3 regions of the Pseudoalteromonas sp. SD03 genome follow, and region 3 is predicted to be linked to each of the others. Evidence: predicted binding sites of a transcription regulator. Region 3 holds the regulator's gene; each other region holds the start of a gene.
What was found. Region 3 encodes MetJ, which represses methionine synthesis genes. Its sites were predicted from a motif close to TAGACGTCTAGACGTCTA; they were not measured.
Positions count from the first base shown of each region.

Region 1: a site for MetJ is predicted at 3,531-3,548, ahead of metA (homoserine O-succinyltransferase). Genes of this name have one in related genera too.
Region 2: a site for MetJ is predicted at 4,894-4,911, ahead of metK (methionine adenosyltransferase). Genes of this name have one in related genera too.

Region 1 is NZ_CP162514.1:992,072-999,464, forward strand. It holds gene ABZP26_RS04595 (AraC family transcriptional regulator ligand-binding domain-containing protein) at 1-260, shown strand, start outside; gene ABZP26_RS04600 (histone deacetylase) at 261-1,169, opposite strand; gene ABZP26_RS04605 (PilZ domain-containing protein) at 1,227-1,589, opposite strand; gene ettA (energy-dependent translational throttle protein EttA) at 1,727-3,400, opposite strand; gene metA (homoserine O-succinyltransferase) at 3,625-4,572, shown strand; gene ABZP26_RS04620 (homocysteine S-methyltransferase family protein) at 4,562-5,632, shown strand; gene metH (methionine synthase) at 5,643-7,393, shown strand, end outside.
Region 2 is NZ_CP162514.1:2,683,680-2,691,072, reverse strand. It holds gene ABZP26_RS12650 (hypothetical protein) at 1-302, shown strand, start outside; gene serA (phosphoglycerate dehydrogenase) at 395-1,624, opposite strand; gene rpiA (ribose-5-phosphate isomerase RpiA) at 1,634-2,287, opposite strand; gene ABZP26_RS12635 (5-formyltetrahydrofolate cyclo-ligase) at 2,341-2,937, opposite strand; gene ABZP26_RS12630 (hypothetical protein) at 2,956-3,501, opposite strand; gene metK (methionine adenosyltransferase) at 3,641-4,792, opposite strand; gene tkt (transketolase) at 5,058-7,049, shown strand; gene ABZP26_RS12615 (pyrimidine/purine nucleoside phosphorylase) at 7,349-7,393, shown strand, end outside.
Region 3 is NZ_CP162514.1:321,183-328,575, reverse strand. It holds gene ABZP26_RS01485 (penicillin-binding protein 1A) at 1-85, shown strand, start outside; gene metL (bifunctional aspartate kinase/homoserine dehydrogenase II) at 134-2,479, opposite strand; gene metB (cystathionine gamma-synthase) at 2,529-3,776, opposite strand; gene metJ (met regulon transcriptional regulator MetJ) at 3,975-4,295, shown strand; gene ABZP26_RS01465 (malic enzyme-like NAD(P)-binding protein) at 4,364-5,605, opposite strand; gene rpmE (50S ribosomal protein L31) at 6,131-6,346, opposite strand; gene priA (primosomal protein N') at 6,577-7,393, shown strand, end outside.

The sequences.
Region 1 (7,393 bases), 670 kb from region 3:
ATAAAAACAACAGCCTTGCTAACAGTGCTGAGCATTTTGCCATGAGCTCTGCTACGTTTAAACGTAAGTTAAAACAACACGGTGTCAGTTATTCTCAATTACAAGATGAGCAAAATAAACTTAAAGCTCTGCATTTACTGGGGGTGTGCCAGCAAGGTAATGAACGAGTGGCTGATCGGCTTGCATTTTATGATATTCCTAATTTTCGCCGTGCATTTAAGCGTTGGACAGGTATTACGCCGAGTCAGTTAAAAGTATAATTAAAAACTGGCAGCTTGCTCTATAACAATGCCATGACGTTTTGCTAGGCGCTGATGATCTCTGTCATAGCCTCCACCAATCACAGTGGCTACAGGTGTATTATTTGCAAGGCAACGCTTAAGCACTATGTGGTCGCGCTTTTCTATTCCTTGCCAACTAATATCCAGTTTGCCTAAGCCATCCTCTTGCCAAATATCAACCCCAGCATCATACAAAACCAGATCTGGGTTAAGCTCGTGTAATAAAAATTGTAGCGTATCGTCAACAATACCTAAGTATTCAGCGTCTTGCATATTATTGGCTAAACCAATATCTAAATCGCTAGGAGACTTTCTAAATGGGAAGTTTTTCTCACAATGTATTGAACAGGTAAACGCATAAGGTTGATGAGCCAGCATGGCTGCGGTGCCATCACCTTGGTGAACATCTAAATCAAAAATCAGTACGTTGGTAACTTCACGATTTTGAATTAACGTTTGTGCGGTAAAAGCTAAATCGTTCACCATGCAAAAACCCGAGCCAAAATCACTGTGGGCATGGTGAGTGCCGCCCGCTAAATGGCACGCAAGACCACTTTTAAGCGCTAAACGCGCAGTTTGCAGTGTCCCTAATGGGGCGGTAAATGTGCGGTTCATTAGTGCTTGCGACCAAGGTAGGCCTATACGGCGCATGGCTTTTTCATCTAGGCGATTATGCCATAAATCGTGAATGTAGTTTTCACAGTGCACTATTTCTAACTCTTCAACACGACCATGTGGTGGCTCTATGATATTGCTGCCAGCAAGCCCAAGGGTTTTAACATGCTGGTATAGCTGCGCAAATTTACTCATTACAAAGCGGTGTTTGGGATCAAAACTAAACGAGTAATTAGGATGATAAACTAAAGGTAGATTGGGATTTAAACTCATATCTGCGTCGTTTAATTATTTTTGGTTATGGTAATCAACTTCACGCAGTGCGTCTATTTATGTTTGGTAAATAAGCGTTTCAAGCTCACGGTGTAATAATGTTTCATCAGCAAGGTTTAGTTCAACCAAGCGCTTTAAATGCGTAATGCTGTCTATATCAATGTTATGACATTTAAGACCAATATGGTTTTCTTCTATGTGACGAATAACCACCGGCATTTTTATTTCAATATCGCTTTGTGGCAAGGTAAAACGTAATATTGCTTCGTCATTTTTGTTGCCTGTAAAGGCATCGCTTTTAGTGATCAGTGCACCATGTAAAGAAATATCTAATAGGGTACATGCATACTGGGAGCTAGCCGTTTCCAATTGCGCTGCTGTAGAGAACATAATACGAGAAAATTGCCGACGGTTTTGCATAATAATCTTATAAAGTTGTTATTTATAATAAGCATAGCTGGTAATGCTCAACACGCCAATTTGCTCAAAGATAAAAATAGCTCGCATAAAAAAGCCCCGCATAAAATGCAGGGCTTTTAACTTATTCACTGTGGCTGTTAGCCAATTTTTTTGTACTTAATACGCTTAGGCTGTGCAGCTTCTGCGCCAAGGGTCTTTTTAAGCCACTCTTCGTACTCAGTGTAGTTACCATCAAAGAAGTTAATTTGGCCTTCGTCACGGTAATCTAAAATGTGTGTAGCAATACGGTCAAGGAACCAACGGTCATGCGAGATACACATGACACAACCAGGGAATTCTAAAATAGCATTCTCAAGAGCACGTAATGTTTCAACGTCCAAGTCATTGGTTGGCTCATCCAGTAGCACTACGTTGCCGCCTGCTTTTAACAGCTTAGCTAGGTGTAAACGGTTGCGCTCACCACCAGATAAGTCTTTAACAAACTTTTGTTGATCGTTACCTTTAAAGTTAAAACGGCTAACATAAGCACGGCTTGGGAACTCAAAGTTACCAATTTTTAGTACATCTTGGCCATCAGAGATTTCTTGGAATACCGTTTTGCTTTCGTCCATGTTGCCACGGAACTGATCAACAGTTGCCAGTTCTACTGTTTCACCAATGCTGATATTACCGCTATCTGGCTGCTCTTCACCGCTTAGCATTTTGAATAGCGTTGATTTACCTGCACCATTGGCACCAATAATACCCACAATAGCGCCTTTAGGCATGCTAAAGCTTAAATCATCAATTAAAACACGGTCGCCAAAGCTTTTACGTAAGTTGTTTACTTCTAATACTTGGTCACCTAAACGTGGGCCAGGTGGAATAAACAATTCGTTGGTTTCGTTACGTTTTTGGTAATCAGACTGTTGTAGCTCGCTAAACTGTGCCATACGCGCTTTTGATTTAGCTTGACGACCTTTAGGATTTGAACGCACCCATTCAAGTTCTTGTGCAATTGATTTTTGACGTGCTTTTTCAGATTTTTGCTCTTGCTGTAAGCGGGCATCTTTTTGCTCAAGCCAAGACGAGTAGTTACCTTCCCACGGAATACCTTCACCACGGTCAAGCTCTAAAATCCAGCCAGCAACATTATCAAGGAAGTAACGGTCATGCGTTACTGCCACAACGGTGCCTTCGTAGTCATGTAAGAAGCGCTCTAACCAGGCAACCGACTCAGCATCTAAGTGGTTAGTTGGCTCATCGAGAATAAGCATATCTGGTTTTTCAAGTAACAAACGACAAATAGCAACACGACGGCGTTCACCACCTGAAAGGTGCTCAATTTTAGCGTCCCACTCAGGTAAACGCAGAGCATCGGCAGCACGCTCTAATACGTTATCAATATTATGACCATCGTGCGCTTGAATAATCGCTTCTAATTCACCTTGCTCTTTAGCCAGTGCGTCAAAGTCAGCGCCTTCCATTGCGTATTCGTTATACACTTCGTCAAGGCGGTTAAGGGCATGTTTTACTTCACCCACAGCTTCTTCAACAATTTCACGAACTGTTTTGCTTTCGTCCAAAACAGGCTCTTGCGGCAAGTAACCAATTTTAGTGCCTGGTTGAGGGCGAGCTTCACCTTCAAAATCTTCATCAACACCTGCCATAATGCGTAGTAATGATGATTTACCAGAACCATTTAGACCTAGCACACCAATTTTTGCACCAGGGAAAAAATGCAACGAAATATCTTTTAAGATAGTGCGTTTTGGTGGCACAACCTTAGATACTCGACTCATCGAGAATATAAACTTATCAGGTAAAACCATGGAAGAAGCCTTCAATAATAATAAAAATTTCAATGCTGTATTGTAGTGGCTCACAGGTGAAACAGTCAACGAATGGGGCTGTTTTAAAGTACATATTCAATTTGTACAAAACGCGTGAATAAATTTCATTTAGACATCTATACATCTAGAGGTTGATATTTTTGACATTCTGTTCATAATGAGAGCGTATTAATTCTCGGTTTTTATGAGCAGGAGCTTTAAGAATGCCAATTACAGTAGAAGACGAATTGCCAGCTATTGCACGTTTACGTCATGAAAACGTGTTTGTAATGCCAAAAACACGTGCAAAAACGCAAGAAATACGCCCTATGCGTTTGGCTATTCTTAATCTTATGCCTAATAAAGTAGAAACCGAAGTACAGTTTATTCGCTTGTTGGCTAATTCTCCGCTGCAAGTAAATGTAGAGCTACTACGCCTTGACACGCATCGTAGCAGTAGCAACTCAGAGCAACACTTAGATACCTTTTATCGTTACTTTTCAGAAGTGAAAAACAATAATTACGATGCACTATTAATTACCGGTGCGCCTTTGGCACATTTAGAGTATGAAGAAGTGGCGTATTGGGAAGAATTCAAAGTGATTATTGATTGGGCCGAGCAGCATGTAACCTCTACCTTGTTTTCTTGCTGGGCTGCCCACGCGGCTTTATATCACCGTTATAATTTAAAGCGCGATTTAAAAGAAAATAAACTGTGTGGGGTGTTTACCCATCAATGCTACTTTGCCCATGGTGCACTTACCCGCGGCTTTGACGATACCTTTTTAGTGCCGCACTCACGCTATGGCCACATAGATATAAATAAAATAAACGCCTGTGAAGAGCTGGTGGTATTAGCGGGCTCTGAACGAGTCGGGGCTTATTTACTTAAAAATAAATCGGGCAGCCAAGTGTTTATTACCGGCCACCCAGAATACGATGCCGACAGTTTAAAAGCCGAATATGAGCGCGATTTACAAAAAAGCCCTGATGCGCCAAAGCCCGAAAACTATTTTCCTGATGACGATGCCAGCAAGCAACCATCTAAAACATGGCAAAGCCACGCGTTTTTGCTGTTTTCAAACTGGTTAAATTATTACGTTTACCAAACCACACCCTATGATATTAACTTAGTTAGCCAAGACGTAAGGACTAACAACTATGCCGAATAATCCTCAAAACAATAAGCATCAAGAGCTGAGCGCTGCGCTCAAACAGCGCATTTTAATTTTAGATGGTGCAATGGGAACCATGATCCAAGCGCATAAGCTTGAAGAGCAAGACTACCGTGGTGAACGTTTTAAAGATTGGCACGTGCTTATTAAAGGCAACAACGATTTATTAAGCCTAACCAAGCCAGAAATTATTACTGATATACACCGCAGCTTTTTAGCCGCTGGTGCCGATATTATCGAAACTAACACCTTTAACTCTACCACCATTTCGATGGAAGATTACGACATGGCGAGCATAAGCCGTGAAGTCAATTTAGAGTCGGCTAAGTTAGCCCGCGCTTCATGTGATGAATTTAGCGCCAAAACCCCAGAAAAACCGCGCTATGTAGCCGGTGTGTTAGGGCCAACGTCTAAAACCTGTTCGTTATCGCCGGATGTAAACGACCCCGGCTATCGTAATATCACCTTTGATAAGTTAGTGACTGCGTATGTTGAGTCAACCCTTGCGCTTATGGAGGGCGGTGTAGATATTATTTTAATCGAAACCATATTCGACACGCTTAATGCAAAAGCCGCCTCGTTCGCAGTAGAAGAAGCGTTTGAACAAGCAGGGCGCACATTGCCAGTGATGATTTCAGGTACTATTACCGATGCCTCAGGCCGTACGCTTTCAGGGCAAACAACCGAAGCATTTTATAACTCTATTCGCCATATTAAGCCGCTTTCAATCGGCTTAAATTGCGCCCTTGGGCCAGATTTACTGCGCCAATACGTTGAAGAGCTATCGCGTGTGTGCGAAACCTTTGTCTCTGTTCACCCTAACGCGGGCTTACCTAATGAGTTTGGAGAATACGACTTAGAAGCAGACGACATGGCAAAAGAGATCATAGATTGGGGTAAATCGGGCTTTATTAATATTGTTGGCGGTTGCTGCGGCACTACGCCTGCGCACATTCGTGCCTTTGCCAAAGGGCTTGAAGGCACAGCACCACGAAAATTACCTGAGCTTGAAGTGCGTATGCGTTTATCAGGCCTAGAAGCCTGTAACTTAAATTAAGGAGCCGCCAATGACCCAACAAATTGCAGTATTTACCAATGTCGGCGAGCGTACTAACGTAACTGGCTCGGCGATGTTTAAACGTTTGATCATGGAAGAAGACTACGAGACCGCCCTTAATGTGGCCCGCGAACAAGTAGAAAATGGCGCACAGGTTATTGATATCAACATGGACGAAGCCATGCTGGACTCAAAAGCGGCCATGGTTAAGTTTTTAAACTTAATTGCCTCAGAGCCTGATATTTCTAAAGTACCTATAATGGTCGACTCCTCTAAATGGGAAGTAATAGAAGCAGGCCTAAAGTGTATTCAAGGCAAGGCCATTGTTAATTCCATTTCACTAAAAGAGGGTGAAGAGCCGTTTATTCGCCAAGCTAAAATTATAAAACGCTTTGGCGCCGCCGCTGTTGTGATGGCATTTGATACCGACGGCCAAGCCGATACTGCAGATAGAAAATACGAAATATGCGAACGTAGTTACAGAATATTAGTCGACGAAATTGGCTTTCCGCCAGAAGACATTATATTCGATCCCAATATATTTGCCGTTGCCACCGGCATAGAAGAGCACGACAACTACGCCGTAGAATTTATTGAAGGCACCCGCCGTATTAAGCAAAACTTACCGCACTGTAAAGTGTCGGGTGGGGTATCAAACGTATCGTTTTCGTTTAGAGGTAATAACCCAGTACGTGAAGCGATTCACTCGGTGTTTTTATACCATGCTATAAAAGCGGGTATGGATATGGGCATAGTAAACGCAGGGCAGCTTGCGGTTTACGACGACATCCCCGAGGAACTTCGTAAAGCCGTAGAAGATGTAATTCTTAACACCGACTCAGGTGCGGGCGAGCGCCTTGTTGAACTTGCGCCTAAATATTCAGGCATGGCACAAGCTGAGCGGGTAGAAGATTTAGAATGGCGCACTTGGCCTGTAGAGAAGCGCTTGGAGCATGCCCTTGTAAAAGGCATAACCACCTTTATAGATGAAGATACAGAAGAGTGCCGTGCTGGCGCCGATAAACCTATTCACGTCATTGAAGGGCCACTCATGGATGGCATGAACGTGGTTGGGGATTTATTTGGTGCCGGTAAAATGTTTTTACCCCAAGTGGTTAAATCGGCTCGTGTGATGAAGCGAGCCGTAGCCTACCTTGACCCATTCATTGAAGCCGAAAAAGAAGAAGGCGCCACCAACGGTAAAATTGTTATGGCTACCGTAAAAGGTGACGTGCATGACATAGGTAAAAACATCGTAGGCGTAGTACTACAATGTAATAACTACGAAGTAATCGACCTTGGGGTAATGGTACCAGCAGATAAAATACTGCAAACCGCCATTGACGAAAAAGCCGATATTATAGGCCTTTCAGGTTTAATTACCCCATCGCTTGATGAAATGGTACACGTAGCCAAAGAAATGAAACGCCGAGGCTTTGAGCTACCGCTCATGATTGGTGGGGCAACCACCTCAAAAGCGCATACCGCAGTAAAAATAGAGCCGCAGTACGACAAAGGCGTGGTGTATGTAAATAACGCCAGCCGCGCTGTGGGTGTAGTGTCTAACTTACTTTCTAAAGAGCATAAAGCAGAATTTTTAGCTAAAACCACCGCCGAGTACGACAAAGTACGCGAACAACAAGCACGCAAAAAGCCGCGCTCAAAACCAGTTACCATACAGCGCGCCCGCGATAATGCTGCAAAGCTCGATTGGGATAACTACACACCACCCGTGCCGAAAAAGCTGGGCGTGACCGAGTT
Region 2 (7,393 bases), 1.2 Mb from region 3:
TTAGCTTAGTTGTTAATAACCAAGGTGATCTTAAAGGCTTAATAGAAAGCGAGTTGGCAAAGCAAGGTATGACGTTAGAGCAAATGCAAACAATGCTTGATCAACAGCTTCAACAAGCACCTGTGACCGAAGAAATAGCCAAGGCGTTAACTGATTTTGCTAAAGGACTAAATTCGTTTAGTGTGTCAGCAAAACTGCCTGAAGGTAAAACTATGATGGAAGTGAATCAGCAACTAATGATGTTAGCAGGGCAACCCGAAGAGCTGGTTAAGTTTATAAATTTAGAAGTTAAAGGCAAATAACAGCGGTAAGTTATAAGCCGTCAGGATTCAATTTAAAACAAAAAAGCCGTACTTGATTATTCAAGTACGGCTTTTATTATTTTAGCTGATAGTTAGTGAAGAATACGCGCTCTAATTGTACCTTCAACTGCACTGAGCTCTTTAAGTGCGACTTCTGAGTGATCGGTGTCTACATCAATAACCACGTAACCAATTGCTTCATCGGTTTGTAAGTACTGTGCGGCAATGTTAATACCGTGCTGAGCAAACGCTTGGTTAATTTGCGTTAGCACGCCAGGGCGGTTGTGATGCACGTGTAACAAGCGGCTGCGATTAGCAAGCTCTGGCAATGATACTTCAGGGAAGTTAACTGCAGTAATAGTTGAGCCGTTATCTGAGTACTTAGCGAGTTTACCCGCTACTTCAATACCAATGTTCTCTTGTGCTTCTTGAGTAGAACCACCTATATGCGGCGTTAAAATAACGTTGTCGAATTCACGCAGTGGCGAGATAAATTCTTCATCGTTAGATTTAGGTTCAACTGGGAATACGTCAATTGCTGCGCCGCTGAGTTTTTTCTCTGTTAGCGCTTCTGCTAGGGCGTCAATATCAACGACAGTACCACGTGAAGCGTTAATTAAAATAGAGCCTTGCTTCATTACCGCCAATTCAGCCGTGCCAATCAGGTTTTTAGTTTGCGGTGTTTCAGGTACGTGCAAGCTAATAATATCAGCGCGTTGCAATAGCTGCGTTAAGTTATGTACTTGTGTCGCATTACCTAAAGACAGTTTGTCTTCAATGTCGTAATACTCCACGTTCATACCAATATTTTCAGCCATAATGCCCAACTGAGTACCAATGTGACCGTAGCCAATAATACCTAAGGTTTTACCGCGCGCTTCAAACGAGCCATTGGCTGTTTTTAACCAGCCACCACGGTGCGCAGCGGCATTTCGCTGTGGAATACCACGTAATAAAAGCAGTATTTCACCTAGTACAAGCTCAGCTACAGAGCGAGTATTTGAAAACGGGGCATTAAATACTGCAATACCGCGCTCACGTGCTGCGTTTAAATCTACTTGGTTGGTACCAATACAAAAACAACCGATAGCAACCAGTTTTTCAGCTGCATTTAATACCGATTCATTAATATGAGTACGAGAACGCAGCCCCACAAAGTGCACATCTTTAATGCGCTCAATAAGCTCGTCCTCAGGTAGCGATGTTTTAACGTAGTCGATATTGCTATAACCGTTACGTTTTAGCGTTTCAACAGCGCTTTGATGAACACCTTCAAGCAAGAGAATTTTAATTTTGTCTTTTGCTAACGATACCTTACTCATAACCATATCCTATTTAATTTGTGGCCCATTTTTTGTGCCGATAATCACTTTATCAGCACCGCGCTCTGCAAATAGGCCGTTGGTGACTACGCCAACAATTTGATTTATTTGTGTTTCAAGCTGTTTAGCATGGGTAATTTTTAAATTATGTACATCTAAAATAACGTTGCCGTTATCGGTTACAACACCTTGGCGATACACAGGATCACCGCCAAGTTTTAATAATTCGCGGGCAACATAGCTGCGCGCCATCGGAATAACTTCAACTGGCAGCGGGAAATCCCCTAAGGTATCGACTAGTTTGGTGTCATCAACAATACACACAAACTGTTTAGCCACTGCCGCTACTATTTTTTCACGGGTGAGCGCTGCACCACCGCCTTTAATCATTTCGTTTAGAGCGTTAATTTCATCTGCGCCATCAACGTATACATCCAGAGCATCAACATCATTTAGCTCAAATACTTCTATACCAAGTTCTTTTAAACGTGCTGTAGACGCTTCTGAACTAGATACTGCACCAACGATGGTGTCTTTTACTGTGCCTAAAGCATCAATAAAATGATTAACGGTTGAGCCTGTACCAACACCCACTATGGTGTTTTCTTTTACAAACTCCAGTGCAGCCCATGCAGCTGCTTTTTTTAATTCATCTTGTGTCATTGCTATGTGCTCATTTATGTCAAAAATAGACTGTTAGTTTACAAGATTAATTGTTACCAACAGTAGGTTTTATTGGGTGTAATAATAGTTTTAAGAGGCACATCCCACGATTCAATTGGGAGCTTATCCACTTGTTGGCATTCGTGTGCTAGGCCAATAAGTTGTGGTTGCTGCCAGTTTTCTTCGTGTAAACGTGCCAAGGTTCTATCGTAAAACCCACCCCCCATTCCAAGGCGATTTCCAAACTTATCAAATGCAACAAGTGGCATAAGTAGATAATCAAGCGCTGGCAATGGGCATATTTGAGAGCAGTTTAGCTTAGGCTCCAAGATACCATAGCGGTTTGCTCTCATGGGTGAGTTTTTTTCATATCGTTGAAATAGTAAATTAGCCCCGTTGAAAGGGTGAATTACAGGTAAGTAAACATGCTGTTCAATGCTCCATAATTCATTAATTAACAATGAGGTATCTAGCTCTCCATCATTGCTTAAATAAAGCGCGACATGGCTTTTTTTGGCCGAGTTTATGCTTTTTAAATATTGAATAAAATTCACTTTGAGCGAGTGGGCCGCTATTTCTTGCTGGTTTTTTGATAGGTTATTACGTGCTTTACGAATATCGTCTCTTATTTGTGCGCGATTATTACTCATTAAATAACTAAACCATGATTAAAAAGAGAATAAATTAGGAAATAATAAGTACACAGCAAGCACAATAAGTAATATTACGGCTGTAGAAATCAGCGAATATAAAACAAGGTTACTGCGTTTTTTAGGCGTAGTAGAGAGTGGCTCATCAAGCATTAAATCGTCATCTTCCCATGGTTCGTCATTTTCATCAGGTAATGATAATTCAACCTCAGGGAGACGTTGTTCAATATCTTCTAGTTTTTCTTCAAGACGAATTAAGCTACTAGTAATGTAATCTAGGGCATCAAATAAGCGCTGATCTCGCTGGCTGTCGTGCGTTTTTTGAGAAGTAGCTTGTGTAGGGGCTGTTTGCTGAAGTTTGCTTTTGATCCCCAGCGTTGAAAGTAACTTAGCTTGCTTAAGGGCTTTCTCTTTGTTGCTAGGAGCAAACAGCGGCTTGCCATTAAAAAATGCCGCCACCTTTTCAGGTGAGGTTTTTAGTTTTTCTGTCAGTGCATTGGTCACTGCTTGGCTGTCTGCGCCTTCTGCAAGTCCTACAAATATAACACGAAAATTGTCGGCCATTTTTTATCCCTAACACGCTTTATTGTATAAGCAGAGTATATACCTAAAATGTTAAACAGTTCGAGACTGTTTTATGACTAACTTAATACACATAGCAAAACGGCCCTAAAAAGGGCCGTTTTAATATTAGCTAGGTGGCTTACAGGCCAGCTGCTGCGCGAAGTGCGTCTGCTTTATCTGTGCGTTCCCATGGGAATTCATCACGGCCAAAGTGGCCGTAAGCCGCTGTTGGAAGATAAATAGGGCGCTCAAGATCAAGCATTTGAATCAGGCCGTAAGGGCGTAAGTCAAAGTGTTCACGAATAAGTTCGATTAAACGCGCTTCTTCTAATTTACCTGTGCCAAATGTTTCAACACTGATAGATGTTGGCTCTGCAACACCAATAGCATAAGACACCTGAAGTTCACACTTGTCAGCAAGGCCAGCAGCAACAATGTTTTTAGCAACATAACGTGCAGCATAAGCCGCTGAGCGGTCAACTTTTGATGGATCTTTACCAGAGAAAGCACCACCACCGTGACGAGCCATGCCACCGTAAGTATCTACAATGATTTTACGACCAGTTAAACCACAGTCACCCATTGGTCCACCAATTACAAAACGGCCAGTTGGGTTAATAAAGAATTTAGTGGCACTAGTAATCAGCTCAGCAGGAAGTACTGGCTTAATAATCGTTTCCATTACCGCTTCTACTAAATCACTTTGCGATACATCTTCGCTGTGCTGAGTAGAAAGTACAACGGCATCAATGCCTACTGGCTTGCCATTTTCGTATGCAAACGTAACCTGTGATTTTGCATCTGGACGCAACCAGTTAAGCTCGCCGCTTTTACGTACTTGTGCTTGGCGTTGTACTAAACGGTGAGAATAAGTAATTGGAGCAGGCATTAATACTTCAGTTTCGTTACATGCGTAACCAAACATTAGGCCTTGGTCGCCAGCGCCTTGCTCTTCAGGGCTTGTACGGTCAACACCTTGGTTAATGTCAGGAGACTGTTTACCAATCGTGTTTAAAATTGCACACGAATCGGCATCAAAGCCCATATCTGAGTGTGTGTAACCAATTTCACGTACTGTTTTACGTGTAATTTCTTCGATATCAACCCATGCGCTAGTCGTGATTTCACCACCAACCATAACCATACCGGTTTTAACGTAAGTTTCACACGCTACACGGGCATGAGAGTCTTGCTCTAGGATAGCATCAAGTACCGCATCAGAAATTTGATCGGCGATTTTATCCGGATGACCTTCAGAAACAGATTCAGAAGTAAATAAATGTTTTGCCATTGTAATTATGCTCACAAATATTGCGCTTCACAAACGTCGGTATTAGCGCTAAAAAATTAAGGCGCGTATTTTATCTAAAACAAATGAACTTGCATAGTTTTTTTACGCCTAGACGTCTAAATAAAATATCTAATAGTAAATGGTTCTTAAAAAATATTCATAATGCCCTATTTTTATGGGTTTTTAATTGCACACAGCCCCCACAATAAGTAAGAATGGGGATAAATAAATACCCGCGCAAATACATATAAAGGTAGGAGAATTCATGCCATCTCGCAAAGAACTTGCAAATGCTATTCGCGTCTTGTCAATGGACGCAGTACAAAAGGCCAAATCTGGTCACCCTGGAGCCCCTATGGGCATGGCTGATATCGCAGAAGTATTATGGCGCGATTATCTAAAACATAACCCAACAAATCCAGAGTGGGCTGACCGAGATCGATTTATACTCTCAAATGGTCACGGTTCAATGCTAATTTATTCTCTACTGCATTTAAGTGGTTATGACTTGCCACTGGACGAAATTAAAAACTTCCGCCAAATGCATTCTAAAACACCAGGCCATCCAGAATATGGATACGCGCCAGGAATTGAGACCACTACGGGCCCATTAGGTCAAGGGATCACAAATGCGGTAGGTATGGCGATTGCTGAAAAAGCATTAGCAGCGCAGTTTAACCGTGAAGGCCATGACATTGTTGATCACCACACGTATGCGTTTATGGGTGATGGTTGTTTAATGGAAGGTATTTCTCATGAAGCATGCTCACTAGCCGGTACATTAGGCCTAGGCAAATTAGTGGCATTTTGGGATGACAACGGCATTTCAATCGACGGTGAAGTTGAAGGTTGGTTTAGTGATGATACCCCAGCACGTTTTAAAGCATACGGCTGGCATGTAATTAGTGACGTTGATGGCCATGATAGCGATGCAGTAAGTGCAGCAATTGCAGAAGCTAAAAGCGTGACTGATAAGCCAACACTAATTTGTTGTAAAACTATTATTGGTTACGGCTCACCTAATAAATCAGGTAGCCACGATTGTCACGGTGCACCACTAGGTGATGACGAAATTAAAGCGTCTCGCGAGTTTTTAGGTTGGACGGGCGATGCATTTGAAATCCCTGAAGATATTTATGCACAGTGGGATAACAAAGAAAAAGGCCAACAGCTTGAAGCAAGCTGGGACGAAAAATTTGCCGCATATGAAAAAGCATACCCAGAGCTAGCAGCAGAATACAAACGCCGTACACATTCAGAATTACCAGCTGACTGGGCTGAAAAATCACAAGCGTACATTGAAGAGCTGCAAGCAAACCCAGCAAACCCAGCATCACGTAAAGCGTCGCAAAATGCATTAAATGCGTTTGGCCCGTTACTACCTGAATTTATGGGTGGCTCTGCCGATTTAGCGGGTTCAAACTTAACAATTTGGGATGGCTCTAAAGGCTTAACTGCTGATGATGCAAGTGGTAACTACATTTACTACGGTGTACGTGAGTTTGGTATGTCGGCCATTATGAACGGTATTGCACTGCATAAAGGCTTTATTCCTTACGGTGCAACGTTCTTAATGTTTATGGAATACGCACGCAACGCGGTACGTATGGCTGCATTAATGAAGCAACCAAGCATTTTTGTATACACGCACGATTCAATTGGTTTAGGTGAAGATGGTCCAACTCACCAGCCAGTAGAGCAAATTGCCAGCATGCGTTTAACGCCTAACCTTTACAACTGGCGCCCATGTGACCAAGTTGAGTCGGCAATTGCATGGCAACAAGCTATTGAACGTAAAGACGGTCCTACATCATTAATCTTTACTCGCCAAGGCTTAGAGCAACAAGCACGTGATGCACAACAATTAAGCGACGTTAAAAAGGGTGGTTACATCCTAAGTTGTGACGGCAACCCAGAGCTTATTTTGATTGCAACGGGTTCTGAAGTACAGCTAGCGCAAGACTCTGCGAAAGAGCTACGTGCACAGGGTAAAAAGGTACGTGTTGTATCTATGCCGTGTACTGATGCGTTTGAAGATCAATCACCTGAGTACAAAGAAAGCGTATTACCAGCAAGCGTTTCACGTCGCGTAGCGATTGAAGCGGGAATTGCTGATTACTGGTACAAGTATGTAGGCCTAAATGGCGCCGTAGTTGGTATGACCACCTTTGGTGAGTCGGCACCGGCAAACGAGCTATTTGAGTTCTTCGGCTTTACGGTAGAAAATGTAGTTAACAAAGCAAACGCATTGTTTTAATTAATTACTTTAGTGTTTTAAAAGCCCGCGCTGTGTAAACAGGGCGGGCTTTTTTATGAGCTGTACTTTTATCACTTCTCTAAAGCGTAGTGTCTCATCGCCCTCTTTGTGCACAAATTACTAAAGGCTCTGTTCGAAACTCACAGCCTGTCGCTCGAAGCATATTTCCCTATAAAGTCGTTCATTTTTAACCTTTTGGATTTTAGATGAGTAATTTTCACAGCACTTAACTTGCAAGGTTTTTGTGTATCAGGCACTGTGGGGGGTAACAAAATTATAAATTAACAACAGGAGTTAACATGCCAAAGTTCGATAACGTTAGTGTGGTTAAAAAAGCCAATGTG
Region 3 (7,393 bases):
AGGCACCGCTCCTACCAAGTATGTGTTATCACAACCAAATGATATATTTGAAGAAAACACTAAAACTGAAGAAGAACTATTTTAAATATAGCGAACAGTAAAAAGGCCGCAAATTAGCGGCCTTTTTGATGGTCTAACTAATATTTTGTACCAACCAGTATAAGTCAGAGTGAACGCCAGCAGCAGTCACTTCTTTACCCGCACCGGGCCCTTGTATCACTAATGCGTTTTGGTTATACCACTGGGTATTAATCACAAAAATATTATCGCCAGGGGTCAAATTCGCAACCGCTTCGCTTTTTGGTACATAGGTAATCCCTACCTTAGCGTTTAGCGTGTTGTTTTCAAACTCTAATAACCCGGTGTAGCACAGTGCAGCATTTTGTTGCTGAGCCGCTTGCGCATGCTGCTCAATAAATGCATCTAAACGAGCCTTATTATCAATAAAGTCATTCCAGCTGCCTGCACTTAACTCATCGGGCATCAAAGCGGATAAAGAAATGTCATCAAGTTCCAATTCAATACCTAATTCACGCGCTAAAATAAGCAACTTACGTTGCATATCTCGTCCAGATAAGTCTTCTCGAGGATCAGGCTCTGTGAACCCCAAAGCTTGCGCTTCTAGAACTAAATCTGAAAACGCTTTACTGCCATCATACATACTGCATAACCATGATAGCGTGCCTGAAAACACGCCTTCTATTCGCGTTATTTTATCGCCACTATTTTGTAAATCAGCCAAGGCAAAATTAATCGGTAGTCCGGCCCCTACACTTGCATTATAACGCCAATGTAAGCCACGTTGAGCAAGGCTTTCACGTAGTGTTTGATACCACGAAAGCGATGCGGTTCCCGCGTATTTATTAGCACTAATTAGATGGCAGTTTAATTCAACTAACTTACTATAAAGCTGACTAAAATGTTCACTGGCGGTAATGTCGATCACTATTTTATGTTCATACTCAAGGGTATCTATGTATGACAATAAATCGGCTTGTTTATAGGAGCTTGCATGGTTTTCCCATTGAAGTTGCCAGCTTTCACAGTCTAATCCATTAGCATTCACCAGCATCTGCTCTGAGCGTAAAAGCGCTACTAACTTGACGTTAAAATCAGTTGATAAGCGTGCTAGTTGAGCAGGTAATTGGCGCATAAACTCAGCACCTACATTACCAAGTCCTGCAATAATTAAAGCTATTTCTTGTGCTTTATTAATGAGCTTGTCATGTAACAGGCTCAGCACATCACTTTCAAGTACTTGATCGGTTAATAGTAACGTATATCCCTCACCGTAATGGGTAAACCGAGGCTGGATAGATTGTGTTTGTAATAAGGCTTCACTTTGCTTACCAAGCGGCGCTACCTCTTGATCAGGTGCAATAATCGCCACCCCATTTAAGTTTGACTCACTAATATTGGCGCGGCCAGCAAAATAATTAGCCACCTGATGTGTCGCTGACGCAGGGACTAGTAAGTAGATTTCGCCTTCGTGTTCAAAGTGATGCAAACTATGCTGAATAAGTTGGCTAACATGTGCTACTTCGCCTTCACTCAGATCATCAACAATGAGTAAATCCACATTATTTACTGTGGTTAAAAAGCGTTTTTGTTTACTCATTCCTAGTTTAACTATTTCGGTATGACTGCCTTGAGGATCGTAACTACTGCGAACAACTAATTCTATATCGGTATCTTTTAATGGCGATAATGTTTTAGCGTGTAATACTGGATTACCTAATCTCGCTAATAAATTCGCTTGATCACGGCACACTCGCGCATACTTAACCGCATTAGCAACCTTACGCGGATCAGTACTAAAAACACCTTGAGTGTCAGTCCAAATAGAGACTTTTTTAGCATTGCAATACCGCGCTAATAAAGTGGCACTGTAATCACTGCCATTTCGCCCTAAGGTCACTGTTTCACCATGTAAATCAGCCGCAATAAACCCAGTAACTACATTAATTTTACTCGTCTGTATGGCTTTTAAGCACTGCTGCTGATTATTAGCATGCTGCAGCTGCCCGGCATCTAACGTAAATAACTGCCTAGCGTCATGGGCACAAGCGCTAACGTTAAGCTGTTCTAAGTAAGCGCTTAGTAACCTTGCAGACCACAATTCACCATGTGCTAATAACGCAGCTTCAGCTAATGTCCCTTGCTTAGCCTGCTTGGTAATAATACTGAGATCAGTTTCAAGTAAATCAAGCGCATGGTGCTTAGCTTTAGCTATTAATAATTGCTCAATTAGAGCTATTTGATGGTTGCTCAATAGCAATACAATATCAGCAATAGCTTGAGTGTCTTGTTGTTGGTAGCTTTGCCACAGTTTAACTAAGGTATCGGTGGTTTTACCGGCAGCCGATACCACCACACAATCCCCAGCTTGAGCGTGAGTTAAAATAATATTTGCGACACTTTTAAAGCGATCCGCTGAGCTTAAACTCGAACCACCAAATTTATGAACCTGATTTACCATATTAATACCGACTCGCATTTATGTTTTGTATTTTGAAGATTGGTATGCACTACCATAACGCCGGATGCGCCGCGTTTAACTTTGCTGAACCAAATGATTCACTAGCACCACTTTTTGCCGATAGGCCGGGATTGGCTTGCCCTGGGCGCACCAAATTAAATACCCTGTCTAAGTCAGCGAGTAAATCATTTACATCTTCAATACCCACCGAGATACGAATAAGCGTGTCGCCTACTCCGGCTTCTGCACGCGCGGTTGCGTCCATGCCGGCGTGGGTCATAGTCGCAGGGTGACAAATCAAACTTTCTACTCCACCTAATGATTCCGCTAAGCTAAATTCATTTAAGCGCGTTAAAAACGCTGCAGCATCGTTTATATCGCCTTTTATATCAAAGCTAACCATAGCACCAAAGCCAAGCTGCTGCGCCTTAGCTAGCGCATGTTGAGGGTGTGATTCAAGACCTGGGTAGTAAACTTGGGCAACAAACTGGGAGCGTTCTAAATACTGTGCAATGGCGAGTGCATTTTCTTGGTGTTGCCTTAAACGCACGTTTAAAGTACGTAAGCCTCTGAGCGTTAAATAGCTATCAAATGGCGCGCCGGTGATGCCAATGTTATTTGCCCACCACGCTAACTCTTCACCTAACTCAGCAGTCGCTGCGATAACCGCGCCACCAACAACGTCTGAATGGCCATTGATATATTTTGTGGTTGAGTGCACCACAATATCAGCGCCAAACTTAATCGGGTTTTGTAATGCTGGCGATAAAAATGTGTTGTCGGCGGCAACCAGTGCACCACACTGTTTAGCTGTATCAGTTACCGCTTTAATATCTGTTAAGCGTAAAATAGGATTGCTAGGTGTTTCAATCCAAATCAGCTTAGGTTTAATAGCAAGGATGCGTGTCAAACTGTCGCTTTTGGTAAAATCGACCACTTCTAGTTTTAATAAGCCGCGCTTTTCTAGCGAAGTAAATAAGCGATAGCTGCCCCCATAACAGTCATGAGGGATCACTAACGTATCGTCACTATTAAGTAATTGTGTTGTTAGGTGAACGGCTGCCATGCCTGTTGCGGTAATAATGCCTTTAGCGCCACCTTCAAGCTCCGTGAGCGCCTCAGCCAAAATGTCACGATTAGGGTTACCACTGCGGCCATAATCATATTGACGCTTTGTATCAAAGTCAGCAAATGAGTAAGTTGTTGATAAATAAAGCGGTGGAACAACCGCACCATGCTGTTTGTCGGCTTCTATTCCACTACGAACAGCAATTGTTGCCTTATTTTTTTCACTCATTTTCGCTACCTTTACTAATTTGGATGTTTAGACGTCTAAAAGGTAGCGCATGCAATTTAAGATGTCAAAACATTTAAATGTCTAGATAGCTAAATAACTAGTATTTGACTATCTTTTTTAAACCGATAGAATTTCACGCATATTTACACGCTTTGATGCTGTGTGAGCAATTTATAATCTGAGGCAACGATACATCTTATGGCTAAATGGAATGGTGAATATATTCACCCATACGCAGAACACGGGAAAAAATCCGAACAAGTAAAGAAGATCACCGTTTCGATCCCGCTAAATGTATTAAAAGTATTAACTGATGAACGTACTCGTCGTCAAATAAACAACTTACGTCATGCAACAAATAGCGAGCTTTTATGCGAAGCGTTTTTGCATGCGTTTACCGGGCAACCGCTGCCTAATGATGATGATTTGCGTAAAGATAACGCAGAAAAAGTACCTGAAGAAGTGAAGAAAATAATGCAAGAAATGGGACTAGAAGTGCCTATTTTAAATGAAGACTAGAAGGGTCTTTATACAAAAAAACCTCAGCAAATGCTGAGGTTTTTTTTGCGCTAATTTACACTTAACAATTACGCCATGTAGTTTTCTGGCATATCAATTTGTGCAACGCCAGAGTCTACCGCCGCCTGCGCAACCGCTTTAGCTATACGTGGTAACAAACGAGGATCCATTGGTTTTGGTATAATATATTTAGCACCAAACTCTAATTTGTCGATGCCTGCGGCAGTAAGCACTTCAGTCGGCACGGGCTCTTTAGCAATACTGCGAATTGCTTCTACAGCAGCAATTTTCATCTCGTCGTTTATTTCACTGGCACGTACATCTAACGCACCACGGAAAATAAACGGAAAACACAATACGTTATTAACTTGATTCGGATAATCAGAGCGACCTGTAGCCATAATTAAATCGTTACGTGCAGCGTGTGCTAATTGCGGATCGATTTCAGGATCGGGGTTTGAACAAGCAAATACCACGGGTCTATCAGCCATTAATTTTAAATCTTCAGGGGCTAATAAATTAGGGCCCGATACACCCACAAACACATCGGCATCTTCAATTACATCTTGTAAAGTACGTTTATCGGTATTGTTTGCAAATAATTGCTTATATTCATTCAAGTCATCACGACGCGTATGAATAACTCCTTTGCGATCTAACATATAAATATGTTCACGCAACGCGCCACATTTAATTAAAAGCTCCATACAGGCAACAGCTGCAGCGCCGGCACCTAAACATACAATAATTGCATCTTCAATTGCTTTGCCCTGTACTTCCAGCGCGTTTAGCATACCCGCAGCCGTTACAATAGCCGTACCATGCTGATCATCATGAAAAACAGGAATGCTACAACGCTCTATAAGCGCTTTTTCTATTTCAAAACACTCGGGCGCTTTAATATCTTCTAAATTAATTCCACCAAAAGTGTCGGCAATATTAGCCACCGTGTTAATAAAGTCTTCGGTAGTACGGTGCTTAACTTCAATATCTATAGAGTCTAACCCTGCAAAACGCTTAAATAGTAGCGCTTTACCTTCCATAACGGGTTTTGAAGCCAGTGGACCTAAATTACCTAAGCCTAAAATTGCGGTGCCGTTAGTAATAACCGCAACCATATTTCCTTTACCAGTATATTTGTAGGCATTTGCTGGATCAGCGGCAATTTCACGAACAGGTTCTGCGACACCGGGGCTGTATGCGAGCGCGAGGTCTTTAACCGTCTCAGCGGGCTTGGTCAGCTCAATACTGATTTTACCTGGAACGGGATGGGCATGGTAATGTAGTGCTTGTTCACGAAAATCTGACATAACGCGATTATATCCTGCAATTTAAGTTAAAGTGAGAGGTAGTTTTAATCTACGATACCTTTATTATTTTTAAATTCCAAGCAATATCAGGTCTATCCTGTTATATGCTAGAACTGTTAATTTTAAGTGATTTATCAGCAACTTCCCTAGATTATCCTGACATTTTTAAAATATAAATTCGTCATAAAAATGAAAAACACAGGTACTTTTTGCCCTTGTTCTATTTTTATAAAGCGTATTTTTTAGTCTTAAATTAAAATAGTGAAATACCGAATTTTATTTAACTTTAAACACAAATAACCTCACGTTACCTGCATTTGAGTACCATCTTTAAAGTTTAACAAATAAAAATATAGAGAATATTGGCTGTTTTGTCTGCAAATGTTTATGCATACTCAGAATAAGAACAGGAAATAGTTATGCAAAAAAAATAAATACAAAATTGCTAAGAAAGCAGGTAGGAAAGTAAATTTTGGCCACAAAAAAAGCACCCTAAGGTGCTTTTTTTTACATAGAAACAAAAAATTATTTTTTGCTGCTAAGTGCACCGAAGCGCTTGTTGAAGCGATCAACACGGCCGCCAGTGTCTAAAATCTTTTGCTTACCAGTGTAAAACGGGTGACACGCAGAACATACGTCTAAGTGAATGTCTTTACACAGAGTAGAACGAGTTTCGAATTTGTTTCCGCATGAACAAGTTGCAGAAATTACTTCGTACTTAGGGTGAATACCTTCTTTCATAGGAACCTCTAGTTAAGGCCGCATCGCTCTCCAAACCCGAAGTCTGGCACCATACGTCGTTAAAACAAATTTATTGGTCGCGAATTTTATCCAACAACCCGCACGCACACAAGCTTTAATTACCCTTTTTGCTAAAAAGTCGGCAAACACCTATCCATTACTGATTTGTCGGTAGGCTTTTAATGCTATTTTTAGTACATTAAACCATTACGTTAATTGGTTGAGTTGTTATGCGTTTTGCTGAAGTTGCAATAAAAGTCCCCTTGCCTCGCACCTTTGATTATAAAGTGGATGAGCAATTAGTACCGCTGACTCAATTACAGCCTGGTATGCGCGTGTTAGTCCCTTTTGGTAATCAACGTAAAGTAGCGGTTATTCTTAGCTTAAAAGCGGAAACAGCAGTCCCCGAAGGCAAAATAAAATCTATTATTGAAGTTATTGACGACTCACCGGTGTTATCTGCGCAGCATTTAGAGCTACTGAAATTTACAGCGCGTTATTATTGCTATCCACTCGGTGAAACTATTCATATTGCATTGCCCAGTGCACTGCGCCAAGGTGAGTGCCCTGATAAAACCAGTATAAACATGGTGACATTAAGCGAAAAGGGGGCACTTTTACCGTCTTTAAAAGCTAAAACACAGCTTAATTTGCTTAAGCAATTATCAGCATCCGGTAAATCATCATTAACCGAACTCAAAGCCCTCGGGTTTAATAAAAAAACCATTGATACCCTTTTAGATAAAGAGCTAATAATTCAAACCATTGAGCACGACAATCAATGGCAACATACCTCGCCAACGGTTGGCAGCAAACCCCGTTTAAATAAAGAGCAAGCCATTGCCTGCACTGCAATTAATCAAAGTACGGGGTTTAATAGCTTTTTGCTAGAAGGTGTCACTGGCAGCGGAAAAACCGAAGTTTACCTGCAATGCCTAGAAGAAGTATTAAAACGTGGCGAACAGGCGTTAGTGCTCGTTCCTGAAATCGGGCTAACGCCTCAAACGGTCAATCGTTTTAGACGTCGCTTTCCTGACACCCCTATTA